3 regions of the Oryzihumus sp. JJN4-3R genome follow, and region 2 is predicted to be linked to each of the others. Evidence: predicted binding sites of a transcription regulator. Region 2 holds the regulator's gene; each other region holds the start of a gene.

Region 1 (9,496 bases), 730 kb from region 2:
GTGGGGAAGGAGCCCCCGTCGGTGAGGACGACCGGCCGCCCGGGACGCATCCGTGCCGCGGCGACGAACACCTTGAACAGGTTGACCGAGGTGGAGTCGGTGACCACGACCTGGCCGCGACCGGCCCCGACGAGGGTGCCGACCCGGTCGCCGGCCCGCTCCGGGGCGCCCCACCAGTCGTGCTCGTTCCACGACCGGATCAAGCGTTCACCCCACTGCTGCCGCACGACGTCCTCGACGACGCCGGGCACCGCGGCCGGCAGCGCCCCCAGGGAGTTGCCATCGAGGTAGATGACCCCCTCGGGGATGAGGAACCGGTCGCGGGTGCCGGCCAGGGGGGAGGAGGCGTCGAGGTCCGCGGCGCGGGCGGACAGGTCAGCGTGCTGGGACATACCCCGCAACGTAGTGCCACGGGCACGGCATACGCTGGCGCCGTGAGCTCCTCCCCCCTTCGCATCGGCGTGCTGGCCGTCCAGGGTGACGTCCGCGAGCACGTCCACGTCCTGTCCTCCCTCGGCGCGCAGGCGTCGGGGGTCCGCCGCCCGCGCGAGCTCGACGAGGTCGACGCGCTTGTCATCCCCGGCGGGGAGTCGACGACGATGGACAAGCTGGTGCGGGCCTTCGAGCTCTTCGACCCGATCCGCAAGCGGATCGCCGACGGGATGCCCGTCTACGGCTCCTGCGCGGGCATGATCATGCTGGCCGACCGGATCGCCGACGCGCGCCCCGACCAGCAGACCCTCGGCGGGATCGACATGACCGTGCGGCGCAACGCCTTCGGCCGGCAGGTGGACTCCTTCGAGGAGGACCTGCACATGCCCCAGGTCGTCGGCGCCGACGGAGAGCCGGTGCGCGCGGTGTTCATCCGCGCGCCCTGGGTGGAGCAGGTCGGCGACGGGGTGCAGGTGCTCGCCGAGGTCGAGTCCGGCCCGGCTCAGGGTCACGTGGTCGCGGTGCGCCAGGGCAACCTGCTCGCCACGTCCTTCCACCCCGAGGTGACCGGCGACCACCGGGTCCACGACTACTTCGTGCAGATGGTGCGGTCGGCCCGGGCCTGACCATTGGTGCCCCTGACCACCGCGCCTGACCTTCGGGCCTGACCTTCGTGCCGGACCCCGTCACGCACCCGGCGCACGCGCACTCAGTAGGATCGTGCGGATTTCACGGACACTCGGCAGGGATAGGGAGATTCGATGAGCGGCCACTCCAAATGGGCGACGACCAAGCACAAGAAGGCTGCGATCGACGCCAAGCGGGGCAAGCTCTTCGCCAAGCTGATCAAGAACATCGAGGTCGCGGCCCGCACCGGCGGCGGTGACCCCGCGGGCAACCCGACGCTCTACGACGCCATCCAGAAGGCGAAGAAGACCTCGGTCCCCAACGACAACATCGACCGCGCCGTCAAGCGCGGCTCCGGTGCCGAGGCGGGCGGCGCCGACTGGCAGACGATCATGTACGAGGGCTACGCCCCGAACGGCGTGGCCGTCCTGATCGAGTGCCTCACCGACAACCGCAACCGTGCGGCGGCCGAGGTGCGCACCGCGCTGACCCGCAACGGCGGCCAGCTCGCCGACCCGGGCAGCGTCTCCTACGTCTTCACCCGCAAGGGCGTCGTGATCGTGCCCAAGGGCGACCTGACCGAGGACGACCTGCTCGAGGTGGTCCTCGACGCCGGCGCCGAGGAGGTCAACGACCTCGGGGAGTCCTTCGAGATCATCAGCGAGGCCGGTGACTTCGTCGCCGTGCGCACCGCCCTCCAGGGCGCGGGCATCGACTACGACTCGGCCGAGGCCTCGTTCGTGCCGACCCTGCAGGTCGAGCTCGACGCCGACGGCGCGCGCAAGATGTTCCGCGTCATCGACGCCCTCGAGGACAGCGACGACGTGCAGAACGTCTGGGCCAACGGCGACGTCAGCGACGACATCCTCGCCGAGCTCGACGAGGAGTGAGCGGTGGGCGGCGCGTCGCTGTCCTGACGCGCCGCCGGCAGGGTACGTTTGTCCTCCGAACAGGTGTTCGGGCAGGACGTCTGCGTTGATCGTCGTGGCGAGGAGCCGGTTGTGCGCGTGCTTGGTGTCGACCCCGGCCTGACCCGCTGCGGTCTCGGCGTGGTCGACGGCGGCCTCGGCCAGCCGCTGCGCATGGTCGCCGTCGGCGTCATCCGCACGCCGGCCAAGGAGGAGACCCACCTGCGCCTGCACGCGCTGCGCGCCGAGATGGAGCAGTGGATCCACCGCTACGAGCCCGACGCGATCGCCGTCGAGCGCGTGTTCGCCCAGGCCAACCTGCGCAGCGTCATGGGCACCGCCCAGGCGTCCGCCGTGGCGATGCTCGCCGCGGCCGAGCGCGGCCTGCCCCTTGCCATGCACACCCCGAGCGAGGTCAAGGCTGCCGTGACCGGTAGCGGCCGCGCGGACAAGGCCCAGGTGACCACCATGGTGACCCGCATCCTGCGACTGGAGACGCGGCCCGAGCCCGCGGACGCCGCCGACGCCCTCGCCCTGGCCATCTGCCACGTATGGCGTGGCGCGGCCCAGGACCGCCTGCAGCGCGCCGCCGCGGCGGCCCGGGCAGGTGCCCGGTGATCGCCTCCGTCCGCGGCCCGGTGCTCTCGGTCGGCCTCGACTCCGCCGTCGTGGAGGTCGGGGGAGTGGGCCTGCTGGTGCACACCACGCCGGCCACCGCCGCGGGGCTGCGCCCGGGCAACCCGGCCAGCCTGGCGACGACCCTCGTGGTGCGCGAGGAGTCGCTGACCCTCTACGGCTTCCCCGACGAGGACGAGCGGCGGGTCTTCGAGCTGGTCCAGACCGTCTCCGGCGTCGGGCCCCGGCTGGCCCTGGCGATGCTCGCGGTGCACGCCCCGGACGCCCTGCGCCACGCCGTGTCCGACGGTGACATCCACGCCCTGACCAAGGTGCCGGGCATCGGCAAGAAGGGCGCCGAGCGGATCGTGCTCGAGCTGCGCGACAAGATCGGCCTGCCCACCGGTGCCGCCCCGACCTCGCTGGCCGGCACCGGCGCCGGAGCGCCGTGGCGCGGGCAGGTGCACGAGGCCCTCGTCGGCCTGGGCTGGTCGGCCAAGCAGGCCGACGACGCCGTCGACACCGTCGCTGCCGATGCCGCCGAGGGTGCCGACGTCGCCACCCTGCTGCGGGCCGCGCTGCGGGAGCTGGGCCGGTGAGCCGCGACCTGCCGGCCGGCACCTACGAGGTCTACTCCGACGGCTCGTTCGAGGCCACGGCCCGCATCGTCGACGCCGGCGGCGATGACGACGAGCGCCGGGTCGAGGCCGCCCTGCGGCCCAAGCGGCTGGTGGACTTCCCCGGCCAGTCCCGCGTGCGCGACCAGCTCTCGCTCGTGCTCGAGGCGGCCAAGCGTCGCTCCGCCCCGCCGGACCACGTGCTGCTCTCCGGCCCGCCCGGCCTGGGCAAGACCACGCTGGCCATGATCATCGCCGCCGAGCTCGAGCAGCCGATCCGGATCACCAGCGGCCCGGCGATCCAGCACGCCGGCGACCTCGCCGCGATCCTGTCCTCCCTGGCGGAGGGCGAGGTGCTCTTCCTCGACGAGATCCACCGCATGTCCCGCACCGCCGAGGAGATGCTCTACCTGGCGATGGAGGACTTCCGGGTCGACGTCATCGTCGGCAAGGGCCCCGGCGCCACCGCGATCCCGCTGGAGCTGCCCCCGTTCACCGTGGTCGGCGCCACCACCCGCGCCGGCCTGCTGCCGGCGCCGCTGCGTGACCGGTTCGGCTTCACCGGCCACCTCGACTACTACGCCGCCGAGGACCTCGAGCAGATCCTCATGCGCTCCGCCCGGTTGCTGGACGTCAAGGCCCACCCGCGCGGCATCGCCGAGATCGCCGGGCGCTCCCGCGGCACGCCCCGCATCGCCAACCGGCTGCTGCGCCGGGTCCGCGACTGGGCCCAGGTGCACGGCCGGGGCGTCGTCGACGAGAAGGCCGCGCACGCCGCGCTGGCCCTCTTCGACGTGGACGACCGAGGCCTGGACCGGCTCGACCGCGCGGTGCTGGAGGCCCTGTGCCGCCGCTTCGGCGGGGGACCGGTCGGCCTGAGCACCCTGGCGGTCGCCGTCGGGGAGGAGTCCGACACGGTCGAGACCGTCGCCGAGCCCTACCTCGTGCGCGAGGGGTTCATGATCCGCACCCCGCGGGGGAGGGCCGCCGCCCCGCTGGCGTGGGAGCACCTCGGGCTCACCCCGCCGGCCGCCGCGGACCTCGGGGTCGCCCAGCCGCTGCCCTTCGGCGACACCGACGGCCGCTTCGGCGGCTGACCGGCTCGCACCCGCCCCCAGACTGCTCCCCACACCGTCGAGGTCGACGAGAGCGGCACCACGCCCGGGACGTGTCCCGTGCGGCGACCCCGGCGCGCAGGGGTGGTGGGCCGGCCGCGGTGGCGGGCACACGGCATACGTCCGGTATGACGCATGCGTGGCCGTTCATCACGAAATGGCCGCGCTCGGAGGGGTTCCTTGGCCGCTGTGGCGGCGCTCACCTAGACTCACGCGGACGTACCGGCTCCGTCCGGGACTTCCGCGCGTCCGGGGACGTTGTGCTCCTGTGGTGCGCGTCAACCAAACCATCGTGAAGGACTGACTCATGTCGTCTCTGGCCACCGCGACCTCCTCATCGGGGGCCGGTATCGGTAACCTGCTCATCTTCGCCCTGCCGGTCCTGCTGATCGTCTTCATGTTCATGTCGCAGCGTCGCCGTCAGCGCGCCGTGCAGGACCTGCAGAGCAAGCTGTCCGTCGGCGACGAGGTCTCCACCACCTCAGGCCTGCTCGGCCGGGTCAGCGCCATCGACGACACGGTGGTCACCCTGGAGGTCAGCCCGGGCGTCATGGTCCGCTTCGACCGTCGCGCCATCGGCGGCCCCGCCCCGACGGCTGCGGCTGTCACGGAGGAGCCGGAGGCCCCGGCCGCGAGCACGCCGGCCGAGGCGACCCCGGGCGGCACGACCCCCGGCAGCACGACGCAGGGCAGCACGACGCAGGGCAGCACGACCGCAGGCGAGGGCCCGGCTGCTGGCTCCACCGGTGGTCCGGTCACCCCGGGGGAGCAGGACTGACCGTGGCCATCAACCCCCGCAACCGCAAGCCGCTACGCACCCTGGCCGGGCTGGTCGTCCTGATCGTCGGCCTCTACGGCCTCCTGGCGGCGGTCGTGACCTGGGGCACCGCCCAGGCCACGCCCAAGCTCGGCCTGGACCTCGAGGGCGGCACGCAGCTGATCCTCAAGCCGGTGATCACCAACGGCGGCAACATCAGCCAGGAGCAGATCAACCAGGCCGTCGACATCATGCGCCAGCGCGTCGACAGCACCGGCGTCTCCGAGGCAGAGGTGACCACCCAGGGTGGCGCGAACGTCGTGGTCTCCCTGCCCGGCACCCCGGACAAGGCGACGATCGACTCGCTCAAGCGCTCCTCCCAGCTGCGCTTCCGCGCCGTGCTGGTCGAGGCCGCCGGCGCCCCGCAGCCCACCCCCACGAGCACCGGCACCGGCACCGCCACGCCGAAGCCGTCGGGCACCGCGACGGGCAAGGCGACGACGCCGGCCTCGAAGGCCACTGCCCCCGCCGGCACCGCCACCACCTCGGCGAAGTCCGGCTTCCCGCCGGCGCTGAGCTCGGCCACGACCCCGACGCCCAAGCCCACCGGCGCGGCCACGCCGCTGTCCGGCGCGACGCCGACGGCGACGCCGAGCGCCCCGGCCACCGGCGCGAGCGGCACGCCCAAGAACGCCAGCGACCCGGCGTGGATCACCCCCGCCATCGCCCAGCAGTTCCAGGCCCTCAACTGCGCCGACAAGGCCACCGAGGCCAAGCTGGCCACGCTGGTCGACGACCCGGCCAAGCCGCTGGTGACCTGCTCCCAGGACCGTCAGGCCAAGTACATCCTCGGCCCGGCCGAGGTGGTCGGCACCGACATCGCGGACGCCACCTCCGGCTTCCAGACGACGCAGACCGGTGCCCAGACCAACCAGGTCGAGATCCAGCTGAAGTTCGACGCCAACGGCACCAAGAAGTTCGGTGACGTCACCTCGCGCCTGGTCTCGCTGCCGCAGCCGCGCAACCAGTTCGCGATCGTGCTCGACAGCCAGGTGCTCTCCGCGCCGGTGACGCAGAGCGCGATCACCGCCGGCACCGCCAGCATCACCGGCAACTTCACCGAGGCCAGCGCCAAGACCCTGGCCGACCAGCTGAAGTTCGGTGCGCTGCCGATGTCGTTCACGCCGCAGACCGAGGAGCAGGTCAGCCCCACGCTGGGCACCGACCAGCTGCAGAAGGGCCTGCTCGCCGGCCTCATCGGCCTGCTGCTCGTCGTCATCTACTCGCTGTTCCAGTACCGCGCGCTCGGCTTCGTCACGATCGCCTCGCTGGTCATCGCCTCGCTGCTGACCTACGTGACGGTGGTCCTGCTCGGGTGGTCGCACGGCTTCCGGCTGACCCTCGCCGGCGTCACCGGCCTGATCGTCTCGATCGGTATCACCGCGGACTCGTTCATCGTGTTCTTCGAACGCGTCCGGGACGAGGTGCGTGAGGGGCGCCACCTGCGCCAGGCCGTGGAGACCGGTTGGTCCCGCGCCCGCCGCACCATCCTGGTGGCCGACGGCGTGAACATGCTCGCGGCGCTGGTGCTCTACATCCTCGCGACCAGCAACGTGCGCGGCTTCGCGTTCACGCTGATGCTGACCACGCTCATCGACGTGGCCGTCGTGTTCCTGTTCACCCACCCGATCGTCGCGATCCTCGCGAACACGAGGTTCTTCGGGGAGGGCCACAAGTGGTCCGGCTTCGACCCGGAGCGCCTGGGGGCCAAGCAACCGCTGTATGCCGGTCGCGGCCGGGTCACGATCGCCGCGCGCCGCGCGGCAGAGGGGAGCGCGCAGTCATGACGAGCTTCGCCCAGTTCGGCAACGACCTCTACTCCGGCAAGCGGTCGATCGACTTCGTCGGCCGGCAGAAGACCTGGTACGCCCTCTCCGGCGTCATCCTCGTCCTCGCCCTCGTCGGCATCTTCGCCCGCGGGCTCAACCTCGGCCTGGAGTTCCGCGGCGGCTCCGAGCTGCGCATCTCCGGTGTCAGCTCCACGCAGGGCTACGAGGCCAAGGCCAAGGACGCCCTCGGCGGCCTGAACCAGGGCGCGGACGTCGTGGTCACCAAGCTCGGCACCGACTCGGTGCGGGTGCAGACCGAGAAGCTCAGCGACACCCAGACGGAGGACGCGCGCGCCAACCTCGCCAAGACGTTCGGCGTCAGCGAGAACAACGTCTCGGCGTCCTTCATCGGCGCCTCCTGGGGTGCCTCGGTCAGCCAGAAGGCCATCACCGCCCTCGTCTGGTTCCTCGTGCTCGTCGCGCTGACCATGGCGTTGTACTTCCGCACGTGGAAGATGTCGGCGGCCGGCCTCATCGCCCTGGCCCACGACCTCGTGATCACCGTCGGCATCTACGCGCTGTTCGGCTTCGAGATCACGCCGGCGTCGATGATCGGCTTCCTGACGATCCTGGGCTACTCCCTGTACGACACCGTGGTCGTCTTCGACAAGGTGCGCGAGAACACCGGCCAGGCGATCGCCAACGGCCGGATGAGCTACTCCCAGGCCGCCAACCGCGCGGTGAACCAGACCCTGGTCCGCTCGATCAACACCTCGGTGGTCGCCCTCCTGCCGGTCGCGGCGATCCTGGTGATCGGGTCGGTGCTGCTCGGCCCCGGCGTCCTGGTGGACCTCAGCCTCGCGCTGTTCGTCGGCATCGCCGCCGGCACCTACTCCTCGATCTTCATCGCCACCCCGCTGCTCGCCGACCTGCGCGAGCGTGAGCCGGCCATGAAGGACCTCGCCAAGCGGGCCCGGCGCTTCCAGGCCGCCCGGGCCAAGGACGCGGCCGTGGCCGAGGAGGCCGGCGAGCCGCTGCAGGACGGTGACACCGTGGACGAGTCCGGCGTCTCGCGCCGGGAGCCGGCCGCGGCCGGTGCCGGGCGCGCCCAGCGACCGGTGCACCCCTACGTCACCGGTGGCCCGCGCAACCAGCCCAAGCGCCCGCCCAAGAGCAAGCGCTGAAGGAGAGCATGAGCATCAACGAGCAGTCCATCGCGCAGGTGGTCTCCGACCACCTGCGCGACATCCCCGACTTCCCCGAGCCGGGGGTGGCGTTCAAGGACTTCACCCCGCTGCTGTCCTCCGGGCCGGCCCTGGCTGCGGTCGTGCGCGACATCGCGGAGCGCTACCGCGGCCGGGTCGACCACGTGGTCGGCATCGAGGCGCGCGGCTTCATCCTGGGCGCGGCGGTGGCCTACGAGCTCGGCATCGGCTTCGTGCCGGTGCGCAAGGCCGGCAAGCTGCCGGGGGAGACCCTGGGGGTGGAGTACGACCTGGAGTACGGCAGCGCCCACATCGAGGTGCACGCCGACGCGTTCGTCGCCGGCGCCCACGTGCTGGTGATCGACGACGTGCTCGCCACCGGCGGCACCGCCGAGGCCACCTGCGCGCTGCTGGAGCGCGCGGGTGCCGATGTGGTCGCCTTCGAGGCGGTCATCGAGCTCGGCTTCCTCGATGGCCGGTCGAAGCTGGCGGGTCGCGAGGTCCACACCATCCTCACCGTGTGACGGCACATAGACTCCTGTCATGAACGAGGACGTCGCGGGCGGCTCCACGGGAACCTCCGCCCCCACACAGGTCGAGCCCATGACCGGGCCGATCCCGCGCGTCCGTGCCCGGTTCGCCCGCTTCGGCGGTCCCCGCCAGGGCACCTACCGCGTCCTCGAGCCGCTGCTGCGCACAGTGCGGGCCACGCACCCCAAGGCCGACCTGTCGATCATCGAGCAGGCCTACGCCGTGGCCGAGCAGGCCCACCGGGGCCAGCTGCGCAAGAGCGGCGACCCCTACATCACGCACCCGCTGGCCGTGGCGACCATCCTCGCCGAGCTGGGCATGACGCCGCCGACCCTTGCGGCAGCCCTGCTGCACGACACGGTGGAGGACACGGCATACAGCCTGGAGGACCTGACCCGCGACTTCGGCAGCGAGGTCGCGATGCTCGTCGATGGGGTGACCAAGCTCGACAAGGTCACCTACGGCGACGCGGCGCAGGCCGAGACGGTGCGCAAGATGGTCGTGGCGATGGCCCGCGACATCCGCGTGCTGGTCATCAAGCTGGCCGACCGGCTGCACAACGCTCGCACGTGGCGCTACGTCTCCCAGGAGTCGGCCCAGCGCAAGGCGCGCGAGACGCTGGAGATCTACGCGCCGCTGGCCCACCGCCTGGGCATGAACACCATCAAGTGGGAGCTGGAGGACCTGTCCTTCGCGACCCTCTACCCCAAGGTCTACGACGAGATCGTGCGCCTGGTGGCCGAGCGCGCCCCGGCCCGCGAGGAGTACCTCGCCGGGGTCCGCGAGCAGGTGACCAACGACCTGCGGGCCGCCAAGATCAAGGCCACCGTCACCGGCCGGCCCAAGCACTACTACTCCGT
Region 2 (9,496 bases):
TGGATGCCCATGAACGAACGGGTCTCGAAGTCCATGTAGTCCAGCGCCAGGCGACGGAACACGTAGTCCATGATCGACTGCGCCATCCGCACGTCGGGGTCGTCGGTCAGGCCGGCGGGCTCGAAGCGCAGGTTGGTGAACTTCTCCACGAAGGTCTCCAGCGGCACGCCGTACTGCAGGCCGATCGAGACGGCGATGGAGAACGCGTCCATGACGCCGGCCAGGGTCGAGCCCTGCTTGCCGAACTTCAGGAACAGCTCACCGAGGCCGTCGTCGGGGTAGGACCCGGCGGTCAGGTAACCCTCGGCGCCACCGACGGAGAACGAGATCGTCTGGCTCGGGCGACGCTTCGGCAGGCGCTTGCGCACCGGGCGGTACTCGATGACCTTCTCGACCTTGACCTCGCCGGCAGCAGCCGAGGCCTTGTCGGCCGCAGCGGCCTTGGCCGTGGAGCCACCGTCGGACAGCGGCTGGCCGACCTTGCAGTTGTCGCGGTAGACGGCGAGCGCCTTCAGGCCCATCTTCCAGCCCTGCAGGTAGACGTCCTGGATCTCCTCGACCGTGGCGGTCTCGGGCAGGTTGACCGTCTTGGAGATGGCACCGGACAGGAACGGCTGGGTGGCCGCCATCATCCGCACGTGGCCCATCGGCTGGATGGCCCGCGCGCCCATGGCGGTGTCGAAGACCTCGTAGTGCTCGGTCTTCAGCCCCGGGGCGTCGATGACGTGACCCTTGTCGGCGATGTACTCGACGATCGCCTCGATGGTCTCCTGGGTGTAGCCCAGCTTCTTCAGCGCGCGCGGGATCGTCAGGTTGACGATCTGCATCGAGCCGCCACCGACGAGCTTCTTGAACTTGACCAGCGAGAAGTCCGGCTCGATGCCGGTCGTGTCGCAGTCCATCATGAAGCCGATGGTCCCGGTGGGGGCCAGCACCGACGCCTGGGCGTTGCGGTAGCCGTTCTTCTCACCGAGTTTGACGACCTCGTCCCACGCCTTCGTCGCGAGGCGGTGGATGTCGCCGTCCATCGTGTCGAGGGTGCGGATCTGGTCGTTGGCCGCCTGGTGCTTGCGCATGACGCGCTTGTGCGCGTCCGCGTTGCGGGCGTACCCGGCATACGGGCCAACCACTGCCGCGATCTCGGCGGAGCGCTTGTAGGCCGCACCGGTCAGCAGCGAGGTGATCGCCGCCGCGAGCGAACGCCCGCCCTCGGAGTCGTAGCCGTGGCCGGTGGCCATGAGCAGCGCGCCGAGGTTGGCGTAGCCGATGCCCAGCTGGCGGTAGTTGCGCGTGGTCTCACCGATCGGCTCGGTCGGGAAGTCCGCGAAGCAGATCGAGATGTCCATCGCGGTGATGACCAGCTCGGCGACCTTCTGGAAGGTCTCGGCGTCGAACGTGTCGTCCTCGCGCAGGAACTTCAGCAGGTTCAGCGAGGCCAGGTTGCACGAGGAGTTGTCCAGCGACATGTACTCCGAGCACGGGTTGGACGCGGTGATCCGGCCGGTCTCGGGGTTGGTGTGCCAGTCGTTGATCGTGTCGTCGTACTGGATGCCCGGGTCGGCGCACTCCCACGCGGCCTTGGCGATCTTGGCGAACAGCTCGCGGGCGTCGACGGTGTCGATGACCCGGCCGTCGTCACGGGCACGCAGGCCGAACTCGGTGCCCTCCTCGACCGCACGCATGAACTCGTCGTTGACGCGCACCGAGTTGTTGGCGTTCTGGTACTGCACGGACACGATGTCCTTGCCGCCCAGGTCCATGTCGAAGCCGGCGTCGCGCAGCGCGCGGATCTTGTCCTCCTCGCGCGCCTTGGTCTCGACGAATTCCTCGATGTCGGGGTGGTCCACGTCGAGCACGACCATCTTGGCCGCACGACGGGTCGCGCCACCGGACTTGATCGTCCCGGCGGAGGCGTCGGCACCACGCATGAAGGAGACCGGGCCGGAGGCGGTGCCGCCAGAGGACAGCAGCTCCTTGGAGGAGCGGATGCGGGAGAGGTTCAGGCCGGCACCGGAGCCGCCCTTGAAGATGAAGCCCTCCTCCTTGTACCAGTTGAGGATCGACTCCATCGAGTCGTCGACGGCGAGGATGAAGCAGGCGCTGACCTGCTGCGGGCTGGACGTGCCCACGTTGAACCACACCGGGGAGTTGAAGCTGAACACCTGGTGCAGCAGCGCCCAGGTCAGCTCGTGCTCGAACAGCTCGGCGTCCTCGGGGGTCGCGAAGTAGCCGTGGTCCTTGCCGGCCTTGACGTAGGTCAGCACGACGCGGTCGATGAGCTGCTTGAGGCTCTTCTCGCGCTTGTCGGTGCCGACGGCGCCGCGGAAGTACTTCGTCGTGACGATCGTGGAGGCGTTGACCGACCAGAAGTCGGGGAACTCCACGCCGCGCTGCTCGAAGATCGTCTCGCCGGTCTTCCAGTTCTGCTGGACGACGTCGCGGTGCTCCCAGGTCACCTCGTCGTAGGGGTGGACACCAGCGGTCGTGAAGATCCGCTCGATCTTCACGCCCTTCTTCGTGCCCTTGCGCGCGGCTGCTCGTGCGCCCGTGGTCTCAGTCATCTGGTGTCCTCCCGTGACCCCATCGATGGATTTCAGTCTTCACCCGACCACCGACAGGTGGTGGGCCGTGCTGCTTACGTGCGGGGCGCGATACCGGAGCTGTCCGGCTCGGCACCCGTGGCTTCGCGCTCGGCGCGGAGCAAGGTGATGGCCGCCTCGAAGTCCTCGAGGCTGTCGAAGGCCTGGTAGACGCTGGCGAAGCGCAGGTAGGCCACCTCGTCCAGCTCGCGCAGCGGCCCGAGGATCGCCAGCCCCACCTCGTGGGCGTCGATCTCGGCGCTGCCGGCCGCGCGGATGGACTCCTCCACCTGCTGGGCCAGCAGGGCCAGGTCGTCCTCGGAGACCGGGCGGCCCTGGCAGGCCTTGCGGACGCCGACGAGCACCTTGTGGCGGCTGAACGGCTCGCTCGCGCCGGAGCGCTTGACGACGTTCAGGCTCGCCGACTCGACGGTCGTGAACCGCTTGCCGCACTCCGGGCACTGCCGGCGGCGGCGGATGGCGGTGCCGTCGTCAGCCGTCCGGCTGTCGATGACCCGCGAGTCGGTGTGGCGGCAGAAGGGGCAGTGCATGTGGGCTCCTCCCCCTTCGTTCGTGGTGCCTGCGGTGCGTGGTGCGGTGGTGCTGCGGTCCTGCTCGGTATGCCGTGTGCCTGGGGCTCGCGGCAGGTGCCTCTTGCGTCGTGATCCGGTGGTTGCACCCGGTCCCGTCCTGGCGTCCTGCTGCGTCGCCCTGTGGATGGACTTGGGGATTTCCCGTGGATGAACTGTGGGAAAGCCCCAGTCGCCTGGGGACTACATGTGGACGTCTTACAGGGGTGTAACTACTAGATGTAGGGATCATATGCCCTCTGCGGCCCAGCTCGTCACCGAATCGGCCGATGTCGATGTGATCATTTCGTTGCCGCAGGTCAGAGGCCATGGCGGGGACAAATCGGGCGTGTCAAGGGTCGGCGTGTCGCGGTTCTGTGGCCCCGGTCACAGGGCTTCGGACCCCCGGATGGCCGGTGCGGACGCCCTGTGGACCCCCACATCTGGGGGTCCGGCGGGCGCCTGTGGGGTCTCGGGGTGGGGTGTCGCTGGGTGCGCGCCGCCACTCCCCCTTGCTTCCCCGCTCTGCCGAGATTCGGTGCGCTCTGCCGAGGTTTGAACCTTGGCAGAGCGCACCGTTGTTCGGCAGAGCTCAAGTACGGCCGGCCCCCGCCGCGGTCGCCGCGTCTCCCGGCCCTGGGCCCTCGTCCTGGACCTGGGCCCTCGCCAGTGCATGCACGGTGGACCGTCGTCGCGGGGTTTCGGCGACTCATGGCGCCCGAAGTGCCGCGAGGTCGGTCGAGCGTGCACAGGACGATCGTGCCCTCTTGGCCTGGCCCAGCTCCGGCGCTCGTCTTAGCGGGCTGAGGGGTCGGCCCGCCGTGTGCAGCCTGTCCGTAGCGCGTCCTGCCGTCGTGACTGAGCGCCACGCGCACGCCGGGCTGTGGATCCACCGGAGGCGAAATGCGCCGATTCGGGCATGCTGGGCTCGGGAGCGGTGGGGGTTCCGCCAGTGGGGGCCCGCGCCGAACGATCCGACCGTGGGGACCGGGGAGGACACGTGGGGACTCAATCGACCTGGCGCTGGGCTATCGCGATCTCGGCGCTGGCGCTGACCACCGCCTGCGGAGGCCAGGCGACACCGGAGGCTTCGGGCAGCGCATCGGCGCCGTCACCGACAGCTGACCCGGCGCCCTCGACCAGCTCCCCCACCTCGTCCACACCAGCGATCGACCCCAACATCCCCGCCGCCGCCCGAGCCCACACCCCCGCCGGCGCCGAAGCCTTCGTCACGTACTACTTCGCTCAGGTCAACAAGTCGTGGGCCACACCACAGACTGGACTCTTACCCCCTCTCTGCCAACCCAGTTCTAAGAGCTGCGCCTCTTTCGAGCAGACGGCCGTCGACCTGAAGGCGAAGGATCGACGGTATGACGGCAACCCGGTCACCACAAAGCTTGTTGGAGCACTCGGCAAAGGGCCCGCTGGACAGCAGTCCGTGCTTTACGAGGGGATTCAGGAGCGCCGCAACGTAGTGGATAGCAGCGGGAGAGTAGTCAGCACGGACGCCAAGAAGAACGTGCGCTTCGAGGTCAACCTGGCTTGGCGTGATGGGGCCTGGTCGATCGCCACGATCAAGGGGATGGAGTGAGAGCCCGCGCTCGCGTTGGCTCCGCGATTCTTTGCGCGGCAATCATTGGGCTGATACCGGCCGGCTGGGCAGTGGCTGACGTCAACGGGAGTGGGAGGGCAGATGGCCTAACCGTAAGGATCACCGACCGCATCAAGGCACAGTCGCGCACTTCAAGGGATGGAGCCAGCAGTGTCCTGCCCAAGAACTACGCCTACTCGAGCGTGATTGCATGTGCCGACAACGCCCCAGGCACGGTGGCAGAACCATCGTGCAAGGCCGCGGTCGACGCCTGCGCGGGGAACACCAAGCAGCAGGGCCTAGGACCCTTGATTCGGATCTTCCGCCGAGAGGTGGACGGAATGGGCAAGCCCAAAGGGCCATGGGAGTGGTTGGGCACCAGTTGTGACCCCTCAATCGTGCCCGGGAAGCCTGTACTTGGCATGGCACAGATCATCAGCGCGTTCAGGCGCACGCCTTTCGCCAAGCCGCAGGTGCACATCCAGCCCGAGGGCAACCAGACGCTGGTCACCCTCCCCACCTACTTCGAGGTTCGCTGGCCAAGCGCCGGCTACCAACCCGGCGAGATCGACACTCCAGACCCCACCCAGATGCTCGGCCACACCGTCCGCATCCGGCCCCTCGCCGCCGGCTACACCTACGCCTTCGGCGACGGCACCCACCTCGGCCCGACAGACTCCCCCGGCGGCACCTACCCCGACGGCGACATCCGGCACACCTACGACAAGCCCGGCACCGTCACCACCCAGATCACCATCACCTACGGCGGCGAGTTCAGCATCGACGGCGGCCAGTGGATACGGATCCCCGCCACCGCCAGCGTGACCGGCCCGCCCCAAGCCCTACGCGTCCGGACGGCCCACAACCGCCTCTACAGCAACTGACGCCTTCGACCGGCGAGAACTGAGCCGTCGACCGGCACGCCCAGGAGGGTGGGAGACCACCCCCAGCCGAGCGCAGTCGGCGGGACCGCCACGGGCAGGGACCCACAGCGTCGACCACGAGTGGGCCGTCAGCTCGGGACGTCCGACCTCTCGCGGGCCAGGTGAGCCGCCATCCGCCCGATGAGCTCATAGGGAACGGGACTGCCGAGCGGGAAATGCAGCGTTCCCTTCGACGCGCGGAAGGGGACGATCTCCTCGCGGAACTCCGCGTCACCTTCGGGCACCGGATAGATGCTCACGTGGTTCTTCCACCCCGCGAAGTACACCAGGGACTTCCCACGGAGCGTGATGGTCGGGATCTGGTAGCTGATCCGCTCCCCTGCGTTCGGCACGGCGTCATGAATCGCACCGCGGATAGCCTCGAGGACGGCCTGGACCTCCACGGGGAAGCCCGCGATGTACTCATCGACATTCGCCCTCGGATCTGCCACCACGCCATCATCTGGCCAGACCGGCGCCGGAGCCACCACACGCACCCGGCATACCGGGCAATGCAGAGGCACCGGCATGAGAAGGGGCCTCACGCCGTGGCGCGAGGCCCCGAGAAACCGCCGGCCTTAGCCGACCCGCGGGATGAGCAGGCTCTGGCCGGCGTGGACGTCGCTCGTGCTCAGGTTGTTGGCCAGCTGGATCTGCACGATGCCCTCGCGGATCGGGAGCTTGGGCAGCTGGGTGGCCGCCACCTCGGACAGGGTCTGCCCGGCCGAGACGGTCACGGCGTGGTCGATCGTCACCGTGGGCACGGACGGGCCGGGGGCGAGCAGGAACGCCACCCAGCTCAGCACGCCGAGCACGGTCATGGTGATCGACAGGCGGCCGCGACGGGTGAGGCGGAGCCGCGGCGCGGGGCGGCAGTCCACCTGGTCACCCGTAGGCACCAGGCGGAGCTGGGGACGGGTCGAAGTGGGGGCCAGGTCCCAGGCAACTGCTGCGCTCATCGTGTCCTCCATGACATCAAGCGGGTCGGTCGGCTGAACGTGGAACTGTGTTCGATAGAACGTCTGTACGGATTTGTAGCACGAGCATCGGACGAATGGGAAGTGATTGGTCGAACAAACGTTTGAAATTTGTGTTCGACCCCACTACGCTTCGTTCATGTCAGGGAGCAAAACACCGACCTCTGACAGACCACCCACAGGTGCCGGACAAGGGGATGAGATGGCCGAGATCCACGAGATGCCCGACCGCGACAAGGGCGACACCCTGACCGCGCGGCAACGGCGCGTCCTCGAGATCATCCGCAACTCCGTGGACCGTCGCGGCTACCCACCCAGCCTGCGCGAGATCGGCGAGGCCGTCGGGCTGGCCAGCCCCAGCAGCGTCGCGCACCAGCTGTCCATGCTCGAGCGCAAGGGCTACCTGCGCCGCGACCCCAACCGCCCCCGCGCCATCGAGGTCGTCTCCCCTGACACCGGCGCCGAGGACAAGGGCTACCGCGCCGGCGACCAGCGCGAGGGCACCGTCGACGCCACCGGCAGCGGCGATGCGCACCCCGCCGCGTCCTACGTCCCGGTCGTCGGCCGCATCGCCGCCGGTGGGCCGATCCTGGCCGAGCAGGTCGTCGAGGACGTCTTCCCGATGCCCAAGCAGATCGTCGGCGAGGGCCAGCTCTTCCTGCTCAAGGTCGTCGGTGACTCGATGGTCGACGTCGCGATCTGCGACGGCGACTGGGTCGTCGTGCGCCAGCAGCCCAACGCCGAGAACGGCGACATCGTCGCAGCCATGCTCGACAACGAGGCCACGGTCAAGACGTTCAAGCGCAAGGACGGCCACGTCTGGCTGATGCCGCACAACGAGGCCTACCAGCCGATCGACGGCGACGAGGCCACCATCCTGGGCAAGGTCACCGCGGTCCTGCGCCGGGTCTGACCTCCGAGGGGTCAACCCCTCCACCTGTATGCCGTGTGGCCGGCCCTTCGGGGCCGGCCACCGCTGCATAGAGGCACCGTCGCGACCTGCCTTCGCTCGGCCCCGGCTTTGTCCGACGGTCGCGACGCTCCAGCGTGCCCGCGGTCGCGCACTCTGAGACCAGATCCAGCGCGGGCGACGACGTAGGCCAAACAGCCGACGGCTCTGACCCCACGCATGCCTAGCCTCGCATCGGCACCCCAGCCACCCGTCACGAGAGGTAGAGACATGCCCGAGTTCATGGACGTCCACACCGGGATGAAGGGGATCAGCCCGGAGGCCTTGGCCGAGGCACACAACGCTGACCTGGCCATCGAGGGCGAGGAAGGCGTGCACTTCAAGCACGCGTGGGCCGACCCCGAGAGCGGCATGGTCTACTGCCTGTCCGAGGCCCCCTCGGCCGATGCGGTGCGCAGGATCCACGAGCGGACCGGCCACCCGGCCGCCGAGATCCACCCGGTGCCGGTCCAGGCCTGAGATCCCAGGTCGCCAGCGCGCCCCACTGGTGCCGTCGGGCATCCGTGTGGCGCGCTCGCGCCGCGCCACATCGATCCGGCGCGGCACACGAATGCGGCACGGCCTACGGTAGGAGAACCCGCCTCAGGACGGCGAGGGGGCGCGATACCGGCTGACCCCGACCCGGCCGGCAAGCTCGGTGAGGGTCGCCCCCAGGGCCGCGTCGAGCCGGATCGTCGCCTCACCGTCGCCCCGGCTGTGACCCCGGGTCACGATCGCCACGGGGAGGCCGCACGCGGCGGCGCGCCGGACGAACCGGTAGCCGCTCATCACCTGCAACGACGAGCCGAGCACGACCAGCCCGTCGCTCGCTTCGACCTCGGCAAAGCACTGCGCCACCAGGGGTTTGGGCACCGACTCGCCGAAGAACACCACGTCGGGCTTGAGCTCGTCCGAGCCGCAGACCAGGCATCGCGGCGGGTGGAAGCGCGCCACCGCCTCCTCGGAGAGCACGACGTCGCCATCCGGGCGGATCTCGCCGATGACGACCTCGAAGTCCGGGTTCGCCTCGCGCAGCCGGGCATCGAGGTCGGCCCGGCGCGAACGGTCGCCGCACTGCAGGCAGACCACGAGGTCGAGGTTGCCGTGCAGCTCCAGGACGTCGCGGGCGCCGGCGGACTGGTGCAGGCCGTCGACGTTCTGCGTGATCAGCGCGCGCAGGTGCCCGGCCTGCTGGAGGGCGGCGACGGCCTCGTGCCCGCGGTTCGGCCCGGCGGCCGCGAACCGCCGCCAGCCGACGTAGCTGCGGGCCCAGTAGCGCCGTCGGTTCTCCGCGGACGCCACGAAGTCGCCGTAGGTCATCGGCGTCACCCGCCGCTTGCCGTCGGGGCCGCGGTAGTCGGGGATGCCGGACTCGGTGCTCAGGCCGGCGCCGGTGAGGACGACGACGTTGCCACCGGCGACGAGGTCGGCCAGACGGGCCAGCTCGCCCTCGGCTGTGTCCTCGATCGCCAGACTCACGCCAGCCAGTATCCCCCGCCGGGCCGGACCCGTTGGCCCGCACCCAGAGGGCTAGGCATCCGCCGGCTCCCCGTCAGCCGGCCGGCGTTGCAGGGCCGTCCCGGACCTACCAGCGCCCGAGCAGCGCCCGCTTGGCCGACCCGCGCAACGCCCGGCGGACCACGTCGTGGTCGGCGACCTTGGGGTGCGGCGGGCGCAACGGGGCGTCGATGCGGATCACGTCCGGGACGTAGCGGCGGACCACGTCGTCGGCGACGAGGTAGCCGTGGCGCTCGAGGATGCGCTGCTCGTCCTTGGTGAAGGCATCGAGGTCGGTGCGCACCGCGTCGATCAGCTCCACCGACGCCGGGTCGTAGCCCTCGGCGACGACGGTGTCGAGGCCCCACGTCGAGCCGGCCATGACGTCGCGGGCGAAGCTGGCGTGCAGCC
Region 3 (9,496 bases), 1.4 Mb from region 2:
CTGGTGGACGACGCCGCCGAGGCCGACGTCGCCGTGGTGAACACGTGCGGGTTCGTCGAGCAGGCCAAGAAGGACTCGATCGACGCCCTGCTCGAAGCCTCCGACCTCAAGGGGGAGGGTCGCACCCAGGCGGTCGTCGCCGTGGGGTGCCTGGCAGAGCGGTATGGCGAGCAGCTCGCCTCCCAGCTGCCCGAGGCCGACGCCGTGCTGGGCTTCGACTCCTACACCGACATGTCCAGCCACCTGTCCGCGATCCTGAACGGGCACAAGCCCGCCTCGCACACCCCTTCGGACCGGCGCCGGCTGCTGCCGCTGTCCCCGGCCAGCCGCCAGGAGGGCTCGGGGTCGGTGGCCCTGCCGGGTCACGGCTCGGCGCCGGGGGCGGCCCCCGAGACGAAGGCCCCCGAGACCGTCACGATCGAAGGCCCGGTCCCCGCGAGCGGGCCGCGCGTCATCCGGGCCCGGCTCGACGGCCGTCCGTGGGCGCCGCTGAAGATCGCCTCCGGCTGCGACCGGCGGTGCGCGTTCTGCGCGATCCCGATGTTCCGCGGGGCGTTCGTCTCGCGCCGCCCCTCCGACGTCCTCGCCGAGGCACGCTGGCTCGGCGAGCACGGGGTCAAGGAGATCTTCCTCGTCAGCGAGAACTCCACGTCCTACGGCAAGGACCTCGGCGACCTGCGCCTGCTGGAGACGATGCTGCCCGAGCTCGTCGCCGTCGACGGGATCGAGCGGGTGCGGGTGTCCTACCTCCAGCCGGCCGAGATCCGCATGGACCTGCTCGACGTCATGGCGGCCACGCCGGGGGTCGTGCCCTACTTCGACATCTCCTTCCAGCACGCCAGCGAGCCGCTGCTGCGCCGGATGCGCCGGTTCGGCTCGCGCGAGGCGTTCCTGGAGCTCATCGACCAGGTGCGGGCCCGCGCCCCCCTGGCCGGTATCCGCTCCAACGTCATCGTCGGCTTCCCCGGCGAGACCGAGCAGGACGTCGCCGAGCTGGAGGCGTTCCTGAGCGCCGCCCGCCTGGACGTGACCGGCGTGTTCGGCTACTCCGATGAGGACGGCACCGAGGCCGAGACCTACGACGGCAAGCTGCCCGAGGAGGTCGTGGCCGAGCGCCTGGCGCACTTCACCTCTCTGGTGGAGGAGCTGAACCTCCAGCGCGCCGAGGAGCGGATCGGCGAGGTGCTCGAGGTGCTCGTGGAGGAGGCCGACGACGAGGAGGTCAGCGGTCGCGCCGCGCACCAGGGGCCAGATGTCGACGGCGTGACGCTGCTCGAGCTCGCCGAGGGGGCGCCGCTCCCGGCGGTCGGCGACCTCGTGACGGCTCGCGTCATCGCCACCGAGGGGATCGACCTGGTCGCGGAGCCGGTGTGAACGCCGCCCTGCCCACGCCCGACGGGCCCGCTCCCGACCCGGACGAGCCGGTCGTCCTCGGCGAGCCCCCGCAGCAGCCGAGCCCCTGGAACATCGCCAACGCGCTGACCGTCCTGCGGATCCTGCTCGTGCCGCTGTTCGGCTGGCTTCTGCTGCTCGACCACGGGACCCAGGCGAAGTGGCGGATCGCCGCCGCGCTGGTGTTCGGCGTGGCCTTGCTGACCGACCGCATCGACGGTGACATCGCCCGGCGGCGCAACCTGGTCACCGACTTCGGCAAGGTCAGCGACCCGATCGCCGACAAGGCGCTCATGGGCATGGCCCTGGTCGGGCTGTCCCTGCTCGACGAGCTCCCGTGGTGGGTGACCATCGTCGTGCTGGCCCGCGAGCTCGGCATCACCGTGCTGCGCTTCTTCGTCATCCGGCACGGCGTCATCCCCGCCAGCCGTGGCGGCAAGCTCAAGACCGGTGTCCAGGCCGTCGCCATCGGGCTGTACGTCCTGCCGCTGCCCGGCCCCTGGCATGCGGTCGCCGTGGTCGCGATGGCGCTCGCCGTCATCGTCACGGTCCTCACCGGTCTGGACTACGTCGCCCGGGCGCTCACCCTGCGCCAGACCAGCCCGCGCGCCGAGGCCAAGCGGGCCCGCCGCGCGGCGCGGGAGGCGGCCAAGGCGGCCGAGCAGGCAGCGGCGAGCGGGCGCGAGACGCCATGACCGACCTGGGGGGAGTGGGCGACCGGTCCGCAGCCGGCCAGGACCTGTATGCCGCGTCGGCAGACCTGGTCTCCCGGCTCACCGCTCGGGGCGAGACGGTGGCCAGCGCGGAGTCGCTCACGGGTGGGCTCGTCGCCGCATCGCTGACCGACGTGCCCGGCTCCTCGGTCGTGGTCCGCGGCGGGGTGGTCGCCTACAACAGCGAGGTCAAGGCGGGCGTCGTCGGCGTCGATGCCGGCCTGCTGGCTGCGGTCGGAGCCGTCGATGCGACCGTGGCCGAGCAGATGGCGTGCGGCGTCCGGGACCGGCTGGGGGCGACCTATGGCCTGGCGACGACCGGCGTGGCCGGGCCTGACCCGTCCGAAGGGAAGGCGGTCGGCACCGTGTTCGTGGCGGTTGCCGGGCCGCACACCACCCGCGTGCGCTCGTTGCTGCTGGAGGGGGACCGGCCCGCCATCCGTCGTCAGTCCGTGGCCGCGGTCCTGGAGCTGCTGGCGCAGGAGCTGCTCGACGAGCGTGACCTCGGTAGTGGTGGCACCGGCCCGTAGTGGCAACAACAACGGCGGCAGCTCGGGCCGGCGGGTGCGTGCGCCTTGGTCGGCATGCTCGCCGAGGCAGCGATGGTGTCCCTGGTGCCACGTGCTGATGGCCGTCCGCGGTCGCCAGGGTGTCGTCGGATAGGACCGGGGAAGAGGACTTGCACCCCGGGAGTTGACCCTGACGTGGGAGGGCAATCGCCGGTCCCGCAGGCGCTACCCCGAGGCGTCGCGGTACCGTGGGGCAGCATCGCAAGTCCGAGCCGTGAGAAGGAGGCGTCATGATCTTGCTTCGTCGTGAACTCGGTGACGTTCTCCGTGAGCAGCGTCAGGCTCAAGGTCGCACCCTGCGCGAGGTCTCTGCCTCGGCGTCGGTCTCGCTCGGCTACCTGAGCGAGGTGGAGCGCGGTGAGAAGGAGGCCTCCTCCGAGCTGCTCGCCTCGATCTGCGGTGCCCTCAACCTGCCGCTGTCGCAGGTCCTCAGCCACGTCTCCGACCGGGTTGCCGAGTCCGAGGCGATGAGCGCTCCGGTGGCCCTGCCGGTCACGCCGATCTCCGGCCGCCTGGTCTCCGCCTCCGCCGCCTGATCGTCACGCAGGCTGACCGTCGGGCCGCCTGAATCACGCCGCCTGATCGCCCGCGTCGTGCGATATTCGCGCCGCGTGGTGGTCGGGCCGCCAGATCTCCCGCGCCGGGTGATGGCCGCGCCCGTGTGACCATCGCGCCGTGTGACCATCGCGCCGCGCGGTGGTCGGCCGCCTGATCGCCTGGGTCGGGTGATGGCCGCGGCGGGCCGGGTGATCCACGCGCCGTCTGATGGTCGGGCCGCCAGATCGCCCGCGTCGGGTGATGGCCGCGCCGCCTGAAGGTCGAACTGGCGAACGAATGCGTCCTGTCTGATCTTCGCGCGAGGGGTCCGTGCCAGCCCACCCTGTGCTGGGGTCAAACCGGCCTTCGGGCATTCCGCTGGCCCTGCCGTCGATCGGCCGGGTGCGGGGCGGGTGCCCTAGAGGTGCCAGGTGACGCCGGTGTCGGTGACCGTGGCGGTCAACCCTCGCTGGTGCACGATCGTGTGGTGCCGCCCGCACAACAACGCCGCGTTGAGCCGGTCCGTGGGCCCGCCGTCGACCCAGTGGGTGACGTGGTGCCCGTCGCACCACCACGGCGGGACCGTGCAGCCCGGGATCGTGCACCCTTGGTCGCGCAGCCACAGGTACCTCAGCTGCGCCGGCGTGAACAGCCGCCGGGCCCTTCCCAGGTCGAGGATCTCCCCGTCGGTGCCGCGGGTAACCGGGATGATCCCGGCGTCGCAGGCGATCCTGCGGACCGTCTCCGGGCCCAGGAGGGTCCCGTTCCCCAGCACCGTCCCGGCCCCGCAGGCGTCCCGCAGCTGCTCGTGGTCCATCGTCACGTAGACCATCGCCTTGGGCTGGGAAGAGACATCCTCCCCCGCGGCCGCCGACCGCCGGCACACCTCCACCAACGCATCCCCGCGTCGCTGGTCCGAGCTCCTGAGGTCGCTGACCCCGTCCGCGGGTTGCGGCGCGGACAGCGGCCCGATTGCCGCCTCCAGCACGCTCGCGCCCTCGGGGTCCAGCCGCAGCAGGTACTCGACCATCCCGTCATCGCTGCGGGGCTGGGACAGGCTCACCCCGTGCTTGAGCCGGTCCTGACGCACCTGGAACTCCCCCTCCCGGCCGTGCTCGGCGATGATCCGCTCCCGCAACCCCCGCACCCCCGACGGCCCCTCGGTCGCCGCCAGGTGCAAGAACCCCTCCCACACCGTCGGCATCGCCTCACGTGTCAACCGCGGCGCCAGCTTGTGCATCTCCGCCAGCGCCACCGCCGCCCCACGCACCCCGACCCGCCCCGACAGCGCGCACGACCGCAGCCGCTGCACACTCCCGTGGTCGAGCACCTGCCCAGCAGCCACCGGCCGCCCCGTGCACGCCGTGGCCACGGTGACCAGGTCCTTGACCCCACCACAGCGATACGACGGAGCCCACTCCAGCACCCACGCCGCCGCCGACGCGTGCGACGAGGTCACCTCGCCGCGCTCGACCGCCTCACCCAGCACCGTCACCTGGGCCGCCTCGACCAGGCGCCGCAACTCATCCAGCCCGCCCATCGCCGGCCCCAGATCCGACCCCTGGCACTCATGGACGACCTCGACCAGCCCGGTCAGCGCGCGCACCGCGGCTCCCACCGCGGCGAACCGCTCCGCGAACGACGCGACGTCGCCACCAGTGCCCTGCGCGCCCGCAGCCGCGGGGAGATCCCCGCAACCGGGCACACCACCGGAGCCGCTGGCCGCGGCCCCTTGGTGACGATCCCCCTGGTGCATGATTCGAACATACATTCGACCACTGACAGGCCTTCGTCCTCGACATGGCTCGCCGACCGGACTTCGGCGCGGCCTCGCCGACCGGCATCTGGCCTTGACGCCCCCGCCGTGTGCCGCCCCCGGCCCCTGCCTCACGGGCCCCGGGACGACCCGCGGCCGTGCGGGTGCTTCGCCGGCTATCTTCACCGGACGCCGAGCGCAGCTCGGCATGCGGCACGCACGCTTGTCCGGTGCGGGCATACGGACTGGGTTCTGTCGTGATCGTGGGGGCGGGCGGGCTACCGGCGGTAGCCGCCGGGGGACCGCCGCCGGCTGGAGCCCAGCGGGCGCTGGGGGCTGCCGTCGTCGGTCGGCCCGAGCCCGCCCTGGCAGCTCGGGCAGTAGAACATCGTGCGGTCCTGCGGGGGCTCGCCGATCATCGCGACGCGGATTGCCTGACCGCAGCGGCGGCACGGACGGCCGGACCGCGCGTGGGCGTAGCTCGTCTCACCGGGTCGGGTGCTCCCGGTGCTGGTCTGGACGGCACCGCGCCGTGCGACGTCCAGCAACCGGCTGGCCCGCTCCACGAGGCCGGTGAGGGCGGCGTCGCTGAGCTCGCCGACCGGGGTCCACGGGTGCAGCCGCTGGAGGAAGAGGGACTCGGCGGCCCAGAGCGTGCCGATGCCGGCGAGGTTGCGCTGGTCCAGCAGGGCGGCGCCGATGGGGGTGTCCGGCGACCGGCGCAGGTTGCTCAAGGCCAGCTCGGCGTCCCAGTCGGGGCCCAGCAGGTCGGGGCCCAGGTGCCCGACGAGGGAGCTCTCGTCGGCGGTGCGGACAAGGTCGAGCATGCCCAGACGCAGCCCCAGGGCGGTCCATCGCTCGGTGCCGAGGACTGCGCGCAGCCGGTCGTTGGACAGCTGTCGTCGCGTGAGTGACGCCGTGGCCTCGACGCGCCACTGACCCTCCATGCGCAGGTGGCTGTGCAAGGTCACGCCGGAGTCGAGGCGTTGCAGGATGTGCTTGCCCCGGCTGAGCACTTCGAGGGTCGTGGCACCGCGCAGGTCAACGGTGGCCAAGGCCGGCCAGCGCAGGTCGGCCACCTCGAGGGGCTGGCCGCTCAGCGCCTGGTCGAGGCGATGTGCGGTGCGCCAGACGGTGTCGCCCTCAGGCACAACCCGCCTCCACCACCGCGGGCGTGCCCCACCAGGCGGTGCCGACGGAAAGAACAGACTGGTGCGTCATCGACGGAGCCGTAGACCGCGCGGTGTGGCGTGGAACCCGGCCTCGGCCAGCGCGGCGGCCAGCGGGTGGTCGGAGCCGAGCACGGCACCGCCGTCAGCCTTCTCCACCGTGAGGCGACCGAGGGCCCCCTCGCGCACCGCCAGCGCCAGTGCGTCGGCGGCGGCCTGGAGGACGGCCGGCTCCTCGGACCAGGACAGCAGCGTCTTGCCTCCGCGCTCGACGTAGATCGCCAGCGCGCCATCGACGAGGACCACCAGGGCGCCGGCCTTGCGCCCCGGCTTGTGTCCGGCGGTCTCACCGGCCCGCTCGGGCCAGTGCAGCGCCGCGCCGTAGGGGTTGGCGGGGTCGGAGGCGGCCAGGACGACGGCTGCAGGCCCAGCCGGGGTCCGCGGACCGCGACGCCCCGCTGCCCACGCGCCGGCACCGGGAGCCGAACCCGCGCGAGCGCCGGGTCCAGCACCAGAGCCAGGTCCGGAACCGAACCCTCCAGAGCCGCGCACGGGCGCACCGGGGGCGTCCGACCCCCACGGGTCTGCATTGCCCATCGCCGCAGGAGCCCACGACTCCTGGGTCTCCGGCAGCGGCCGGCTGAACGCCCGCAGTCGGTCGACCGCCCCGGTCGTGGCGAACTGGGCCGCACCCAGGCCCTCGACGAAGTAGCCCCGCCGCACCCGCCCGGACTCCTCGGCGGCGGCGAGCACGCGGTAGACGCCGGCGAACCCGCCGGTCACGCCCTCGGCAACCACGGACCCGCGCGTCACGACGCCGTAGCGGTCGAGGAGCACCTCGGCCGTGGCGTAGGACCGGACCGTGGCGTCCGGCTCGACCTCGGGAAGCAGCGACCACCGGCCGGCGGCCGTGGGCGGCCCGGAGCGCGCGGGGAGAGCCGGCCGCCCGCCGGCCGGGCGTCGCCCACCCGAGAGCGCGCCGAGGCTTCCCATACGGCCGGAGTAACGCGTCGAACGCGGGGCAGTACGTCGGGGCTTGTGCGCCGTGCGGCCACCGGAGAGCAGCGCGCGCAGCGGCGTCAGGGTGTCGTTGGAGACGTGACCCGACCACACGAGGTCCCAGAGCACCTGGGTCAGTGCGGCGTCGTCGGTGCTGCCGACCGCGTCGGAGAGCGTCCGGAAGAAGAACGCGCCGCCACCTGCGAGGGCGTCGAGGACCGCCCGGTGCATCTCGTCCAGCTCCAGGGAGGCGTCGGGCTCGGCCAGGGTCAGGTGCGCGGTCTCGGCCAGGTGCAGCGAGACCCAGCCGTCGTCGCCGGGCAGGGCGGCGTGACCGCGCCAGATCACCTCGCCGGAGGCCGTCAGCTCGTCGAGCAGGGCCGGGGAGTAGTCGCTGACCCGGCTCGGCAGCACCAGCGTCTCGACGGCGCTGGCCGGCAGCACCGCGCCGGCGAGCTGCTCGACCGCTCGCATCACCCCCTCGACGCCGCGGAGCCCTGACCCGACTCCCTGCCAGGCGGGCAGGAACCGGGCCAGGTCGACCGGCGGCACCGGCTCCACCTCGGCACGCAGCGCCGCGAGCGACCGGCGGCGCAAGGTGCGCAGCACCTCGGCGTCGCAGTAGTCGGTGCCGTGGGCGCCTCCGCCGGCCTCGACGGGGCGCAGCTCGCCCTCGATGAGCCGGCCGGCGCCGACGAGGCGCTGCACGGCGACCCCGACGACCGCGGTGCCCAGCCCGAACCAGGTCGCCACGTCGTGCAGGGTGAACGGGCCGTGCGTGCGGGCGTATCGGGCGACCAGGTCGCCGAGCGGGTCCGGCACCGCCTCGAGGAAGACCTCGGGCACCCCGACCGGCACGGCCACCCCAAGTGCATCCCGCAGCCGTCCGGCGTCCTCGATCGCGGCCCAGCGCTCCTCGCTGGCGACCCGCACCCGGATGAGGCGCCGGTCGCTCTCCAGGTCGACCAGCCAGCTGGAGACCTCCTTGGTGCTGGCGCCCTCGACACAGCGCTCGTGGATGGCCCCCAACGGCAACGCCCCCAGCACCCGCACGAGGTCGGCCACGTCCTCGGCGTCCCGTGCCCGCCGTCCCTCGGCCAGGCGCTGCAGCTCGGCCTCGGTGCGCGCCAGCTCGGCCGGGTCGAGCAGGTCGCGCAGGGCGGCTCCCTCGCCTCGGCCCAGGAGCTCGGCCAGCAAGGTGGGGTCCAGTGCCAGAGCCGCCGCGCGGCGCTCGGCCAGCGGGGAGTCGCCCTCGTAGAGGAACTGCGCGACGTAGCCGAACAGCAGGGACCGTGCGAACGGCGAGGGTGTCGGCGTCTCCACCTCGACGAGCCGCACCGACCGCGACCCGATGTCTCGCATGAGCGAGGACAGTCCCGGCACGTCGAAGACGTCCTGGACGCACTCGCGCACGGTCTCGAGGATGATCGGGAACGAGGCGTACTTGCTGGCCACCTCCAGCAGCTGGGCCGCCCGCTGGCGTTGCTGCCACAGGGCCTGTCGGCGGTCCGGCCGGCGGCGGGGCAGCAGCAGCGCCCGTGCCGCACACTCGCGGAACCGGGAGGCGAACAGCGCGGAGCCGCCGATCTCGGCGGTGACGAGGTCATGCACCTCGTCGGGGTCGAGGGCGATCAGGCCGAGCAGCTCGGCCCCCACCGTCGCCGCCCCCTCCTCGAACTCGATGTCGGGCAGCCGGAAGACGATGCCGTCGTCGCCGTGCATCGCCTGCACATCGACGCCGAAGCGCTCCCGCATCCTGGCCGAGACGCACAGCGCCCACGGCGCATGCACCTGCGCGCCGAACGGGGAGTGCACCGCCACCCGCCAGTCGCCCAGCTCGTCGCGGAACCGCTCCACGACGATCGTCCGGTCGTCGGGCACGTGCCGCGTGGCTTCCCGCTGCTCGTCCAGGTAGGTCAGCAGGTTGTCGGCGGCCCACTCGTCCAGGCCGGTCGCGCGCACCCGCTCGCGCGCCGCCTCGGGCTTGGCCGCCACGATCTCGCGGACGAACTCGCCCACCGCGCGACCCAGCTCGGCCGGCCGGCCCAGCGAGTCGCCCTTCCAGAACGGCAGCTTGCCCGGCTGGCCCGGCGCCGGGGTGACCAGCACCCGGTCGTGCGTGATGTCCTCGATCCGCCAGGCGGAAGAGCCGAGCGTGAACACATCACCGACACGCGACTCGTAGACCATCTCCTCGTCGAGCTCGCCGACCCGGCGGCCGGTGCCCTCCCCGGTGGCGAGGAACACGGCATACAGGCCGCGGTCGGGGATGGTGCCCCCGGAGGTGACCGCGAGCCGCTGGGCGCCCGGCCGCCCGCTCAAGGTGCCGCTGATGCGGTCCCAGACCAGGCGTGGGCGCAG

The links. Region 2 encodes LexA, which represses DNA repair genes until DNA is damaged. Its sites were predicted from a motif close to TCGAACANNTGTTCGA; they were not measured.
Region 1: the regulator LexA is predicted to act here: its motif matches at 2,005-2,020, upstream of ruvC (crossover junction endodeoxyribonuclease RuvC).
Region 3: the regulator LexA is predicted to act here: its motif matches at 4,971-4,986, upstream of AC3ANM_RS18360 (HNH endonuclease signature motif containing protein).

Annotation. Positions count from the first base shown of each region.
Region 1 is NZ_CM173229.1:383,906-393,401, reverse strand. It holds gene kynU (kynureninase) at 1-392, opposite strand, end outside; gene pdxT (pyridoxal 5'-phosphate synthase glutaminase subunit PdxT) at 435-1,058, shown strand; gene AC3ANM_RS01700 (YebC/PmpR family DNA-binding transcriptional regulator) at 1,194-1,949, shown strand; gene ruvC (crossover junction endodeoxyribonuclease RuvC) at 2,061-2,585, shown strand; gene ruvA (Holliday junction branch migration protein RuvA) at 2,582-3,181, shown strand; gene ruvB (Holliday junction branch migration DNA helicase RuvB) at 3,178-4,296, shown strand; gene yajC (preprotein translocase subunit YajC) at 4,622-5,092, shown strand; gene secD (protein translocase subunit SecD) at 5,095-6,918, shown strand; gene secF (protein translocase subunit SecF) at 6,915-8,084, shown strand; gene AC3ANM_RS01665 (adenine phosphoribosyltransferase) at 8,093-8,629, shown strand; gene AC3ANM_RS01660 (RelA/SpoT family protein) at 8,709-9,496, shown strand, end outside.
Region 2 is NZ_CM173229.1:1,109,199-1,118,694, forward strand. It holds gene AC3ANM_RS04930 (vitamin B12-dependent ribonucleotide reductase) at 1-2,561, opposite strand, end outside; gene nrdR (transcriptional regulator NrdR) at 2,636-3,130, opposite strand; gene AC3ANM_RS04940 (DUF6318 family protein) at 4,149-4,739, shown strand; gene AC3ANM_RS04945 (hypothetical protein) at 5,162-5,623, shown strand; gene AC3ANM_RS04950 (iron chaperone) at 5,752-6,114, opposite strand; gene AC3ANM_RS04955 (LysM peptidoglycan-binding domain-containing protein) at 6,241-6,621, opposite strand; gene lexA (transcriptional repressor LexA) at 6,842-7,552, shown strand; gene AC3ANM_RS04965 (SCO4226 family nickel-binding protein) at 7,820-8,068, shown strand; gene AC3ANM_RS04970 (NAD-dependent protein deacetylase) at 8,192-9,067, opposite strand; gene AC3ANM_RS04975 (patatin-like phospholipase family protein) at 9,174-9,496, opposite strand, start outside.
Region 3 is NZ_CM173229.1:3,845,384-3,854,879, forward strand. It holds gene rimO (30S ribosomal protein S12 methylthiotransferase RimO) at 1-1,374, shown strand, start outside; gene pgsA (CDP-diacylglycerol--glycerol-3-phosphate 3-phosphatidyltransferase) at 1,371-2,087, shown strand; gene AC3ANM_RS18350 (CinA family protein) at 2,084-2,635, shown strand; gene AC3ANM_RS18355 (helix-turn-helix domain-containing protein) at 2,905-3,210, shown strand; gene AC3ANM_RS18360 (HNH endonuclease signature motif containing protein) at 3,630-4,967, opposite strand; gene AC3ANM_RS18365 (Fpg/Nei family DNA glycosylase) at 5,246-6,118, opposite strand; gene AC3ANM_RS18370 (ATP-dependent helicase) at 6,185-9,496, opposite strand, start outside.